2 regions of the Streptomyces pseudoechinosporeus genome follow, and region 1 is predicted to be linked to the other one. Evidence: riboswitches for the same ligand, from Rfam matches in the RefSeq annotation. Region 1 holds a riboswitch; the other holds the start of a gene.
What was found. A riboswitch is a leader RNA that binds a small molecule or an ion and turns the genes downstream of it on or off. The one in region 1 is predicted to bind cyclic di-AMP.
Positions count from the first base shown of each region.

Region 2: linked by a shared signal. The riboswitch ahead of ACYVO6_RS23920 (M23 family metallopeptidase) and the one ahead of ACYVO6_RS36700 (M23 family metallopeptidase) in region 1 are both predicted to bind cyclic di-AMP.

Region 1 covers NZ_BAAGPS010000054.1:45,347-47,539, reverse strand. Annotated here, with positions in the region: gene ACYVO6_RS36705 (PrsW family intramembrane metalloprotease) at 1-54, shown strand, start outside; gene ACYVO6_RS36700 (M23 family metallopeptidase) at 146-1,162, opposite strand; cyclic di-AMP (ydaO/yuaA leader) riboswitch at 1,174-1,330, opposite strand; gene ACYVO6_RS36695 (PP2C family protein-serine/threonine phosphatase) at 1,613-2,193, opposite strand, start outside.
Region 2 covers NZ_BAAGPS010000023.1:117,185-119,377, forward strand. Annotated here, with positions in the region: gene ACYVO6_RS23915 (M16 family metallopeptidase) at 1-577, shown strand, start outside; cyclic di-AMP (ydaO/yuaA leader) riboswitch at 791-948, shown strand; gene ACYVO6_RS23920 (M23 family metallopeptidase) at 962-1,750, shown strand; gene ACYVO6_RS23925 (GntR family transcriptional regulator) at 1,968-2,193, shown strand, end outside.

The DNA of each region.
Region 1 (2,193 bases):
AACGCGTACGGCCAGGCGTCGCCCTACCCGGCGTACAACCCCTACCGAACTTAGAAACCAGGACGCCATCCGCTTCTCGTCCGAAAGCGGATGGCGTCAAAGAACTGGTCAGAGCTGGTCGAAGAGCCGACCGGGACCTACGGGTTTACGGGTTGAGCCCCTTGCTCCGCAGCCAGGCCGCCGGGTCGATTCCGTCGCCGCCCGCCGTGTGGACCTCCATGTGGAGGTGCGCCCCGGTGACGTTGCCGGTCGCGCCGACGCGGCCGATGACCTCGCCCGTGCTGACCTTCTGGCCGACGCTGACGCTGATCGACGACTGGTGGGCGTACCAGACCTCCGTACCGTCGTCGAGCTTGAGCTTCGTGAGGTAGCCGTACGAGCCGTTCCAGCCGGCCTCGGTGATGGTGCCGCTGTGGACCGCTTTGAGCGGCGTACCCGTCGGGGCGGCGAAGTCCAGGCCGGTGTGGGTCCCGGAGGACCACAGCGCGCCGGACTGCCCGTAGGTCGAGGTGATGGTGTACGAGGACGTGGGCAGCGCGTAGCTCCTGGCGAGCTTGGCGAGGCGCTCCGCCTCGGCCTTCTGCCGGGCCTCCTCCTCCGCCTTCTCCTTGGCGGCTTCGGCCTTGGCCTTGGCCGCTTCCCGCTCCTTGGCTGCCTGCTCGGCGGCCTTCTTCGCGGCGGCGGTCTCCGCGGCCCTCTTGGCCTCGCGGTCCACCTGGTCCTGCTGCCGCTCGGCCTGGAGGACGATGCGGGCGCGCAGGGCCTCGCCCGCGTCGGAGTTGCCCTGCTTGGCGTCCGCCGTGCTCAGACCGGCCTGGGTGAGCGGCGTCGTGGAACCCGGCTCTTCCTCGGGCTCGTCCGAGATCAGCGGCAGGTCGGGCAGGGTGATGGAGACCGGCGGCTTGCCAGTGTTCGCGCTGGCCATGCCGCCCGCGCTGACGGCCGCTATGACACCGACGCCCAGAACCGTGGAGCTGCGCGCGAGGCCTCCGCCGCGCTGCTTGCCGACGCGGTGCCTGCCGCGGACGGGCTTGAGGGAATCCTCGGTGGGGTTCCACTCCTCCCAGGTCTCCTCGTCCTGGCGTTTGCCGTAGCCGAATGAGTCGGGCTGCTGCTCATTCGGTGCGAACGAAGTCTGGGGGGCAGGCCGGTTGGACGCCACGTAGGCGCACTCCTTTCCTTCCTTGTCGCCTACCGGGTTAGCTGACGGGTTCGGAGCAGGAAGGTCTCCTACGCGCGTCACTCACGGTGTCTCCACCGAGAACAACGCCCGATTCACCCCAAGTTGGTGGTTCCCCGGTTCCCTTGCGGGATTCGGCGCGTGCGCACGGAGCCGACTCTTGTGCCGGCTGGGACGACCGCGCTGCGTTATCGAACGTTAATAGAGGCGAGCACCGGATTCCAAGCTGTTCTGGAGATTCGTTGGCAGTCTTGGCCTGGACTTTCAGGTCATGAGCGGGACGAATCGGGCGAGTTGATCCTGACTCAGGGGCAATTCACGGCTGTGACTTCTGTTGACAATGTTTCAGTTGTTATGCGGAGTGGGTTCGTTCGACTACTACAAGTGATATAGGGCGCCGCAGGCATGAAGGACCGGCCTCGAAGACCGGCCTCACGGCCTCCTGACCGCCAGCAGCGCCATGTCGTCCGTCGCGCCGCCGACTCCCGTGTGCCGTACGACCTCCTCCACGAGCGTGGCGAGCAGCGCCCGAGGCCGGCGGAAGGTGCGGCCCGCGAGGCACTGAGCCGGGTCGAAGAAGACGCCGTGCCGGTCCCGGGCCTCGGTCACCCCGTCCGTGTAGAAGAGCAGGGTGGCCCCGCCGGGGAACGGGACCTCCTGCGCCCGGTCGGGCCACAGGCCCAACTCGCCCATCCCGAGCGGCAGTGCGGGGTCCTCTGCCCGCAGCGTGTCCAGCGAGCCGTCGGCGTACAGCAGGAGCGGCCCGGGGTGACCGCGGTGGACGAGGCGTACGACGGCGCCGGCGTGCGGGATCTCGGCGAGTACGGCGGTGGTGAAGTCCTCGAACGCCTCAAGGCCGCCGCGCCGGGTGCCCTCGCGCGCCAGCGCCCGCTCCAGCCGCTGCGCCACCGCCTCCAGGGTCGCCTCCTGCTCGGCGGCCTCCCGGAAGGCCCCGATGAGCACGGCCACGGCCGCCACCGCGCCCATGCCCTTCCCGCGCACATCCCCGACGA
Region 2 (2,193 bases), on a different contig from region 1:
CGTCGGCGCCGACCGGCACGACCGTGTGTGGCCCGCCCAGGTGCTCGGCACGTACTGCCTCGGCGGCACTCTCACCTCCCGCCTGGACCGCGTCCTGCGCGAGGAAAAGGGTTACACCTACGGTGTGCGGGCGTTCGGCCAGGTGCTGCGCTCCGCTCCGGACGGCGCCGGCGCCGCGATGCTCGCCATCAGCGGCTCGGTGGACACGCCGAACACCGGCCCGGCGCTCGACGACCTCTGGAAGGTGCTGCGCACGCTCGCGGCCGAGGGCCTGACGGACGCCGAGCGCGACATCGCCGTACAGAACCTGGTGGGCGTGGCGCCGCTCAAGTACGAGACCGCGGCCGCCGTCGCCGGCACGCTCGCCGACCAGGTCGAGCAGTACCTGCCGGACGACTTCCAGGCGACGCTGTACCGCCAACTCGCCGCGACGGGCACCGTGGAGGCCACCGCGGCGGCCGTGAGCGCCTTCCCGGTGGACCGTCTGGTGACCGTCCTCGTCGGGGACGCCGCTCAGATCGAGGAGCCCGTCAAGGCCCTCGGAATCGGTGAAGTGAGCGTGGTCGCGGCCGAGTAGAGCCGCTGCACATCCCGGGGACCCTGAAGGCTGATGAGCCTTCAGGGTCCCTCTTTGTCCAAATTGATTGGATTGATTGGGAGTTGATATGGGGATTGTGTGTCTGCCCTGTGGCGTGCGCTACAAAAACCGTCATCCGTTTGTTGTTTGAGAGACGGCCCGCTTAGCGTCGGTCCGGCTGTTCGTCAGGCAGTGCGCCGCACCCGCGGCACCGGACAGTCATCGCCGAGTCCCCGTACGGCGCGAGCCAGGGGAGCCGGGGACCCATCGCAGTCCCTGGGGTGAATCGGGCGCCCTCCTGGAGGGAGCCCGTAGGAGACCTTCCTGCTCCGAACCCGTCAGCTAACCCGGTAGGCGAGAAGGAAGGAAAGGACCAGCCACTTCATGGCGTTCACCCGCGCCACCGGGAAGCACCGTCGCCCGAGCCGTACGAAGCGCACGTCCTCGAGGACCGTGGGCGTCGCGACGCTCGCCACCACCGGTGTCATCGGCACCCTGGCCGCCCCGGCGTTCGCCGACGAGTCCTCGGTCGAGCAGACAGGGCTGACCCAGGCCGTCACCATGGGCGACTCGGTCGCCGACCAGATCGACGCCCAGGCCCACGCTCAGCAGCAGGCCGCCGAAGAGGCCGCCGCCCGCAAGGCGGCCGAGGAGGCCGCGAAGAAGCGGGCCGCCGAGGAGAAGGCCCGGGCCGAGGCGAAGGCCAAGGCGGAGCGCGAGGCCAAGGAGCGCGCCGCCCGCGAGGCCGAGCGCAAGCGCCTGCTCAACTCCTTCGTCTCGCCGATCAGCGACTCGTACGTCTCCACCGGCTACAAGGCCGGCGGCTCCGTCTGGTCCTCCGGCAGCCACACCGGCATCGACTTCCACGCCGCCAGCGGCACCACCGTCCGCGCCGTGGGCGCCGGTACCGTCGTAGAGGCCGGCTTCGAGGGCTCGTACGGCAACCAGGTCGTCATCAAGATGAACGACGGCACGTACACCCAGTACGCCCACATGTCGTCCATCTCCGTCTCCGTCGGCCAGAGCGTCACCCCGGGCCAGCAGATAGGCCTCTCCGGGGCGACCGGCAACGTCACCGGAGCACACCTCCACTTCGAGGCGCGCACGTCCCAGGAGTACGGCTCGGACATGGACCCCCTCGCCTACCTCCGCTCGCACGGCGTGGACGTCTGACGACTCGGACTCACCGCACCGCTCCCGAAGGCCCCGGCTCACCGAGCCGGGGCCTTCGCGCATGCCGACGGGACGACTGCCTGTTCTGCGGCACTATGTGTCCAAAAAATAGCTGTGGATTCCGGCCCGCCATCGGAATTTCCGGCTCTCTGCAATAGAGTCACTGAACTGGCGTCAATCGACCGCGTTTCGCGGGGATTAAGGCGGAGGTCGGGTCATGCGTATTCCCGCGCACTCGGTATGCACGGCGATCCGTGACGACATCGTCGCGGGTGTCTACGAACGCGGCAGCCGGCTCACCGAGGAACTGCTCGCGCGTCGCTACGGCGTCTCGCGGGTCCCCGTGCGGGAGGCGCTGCGCACGCTGGAGGCGGAAGGTTTCGTCGTCACTCGCCGGCACGCGGGCGCCTGCGTCGCGGAACCCACCGAGCAGGAGGCCGCCG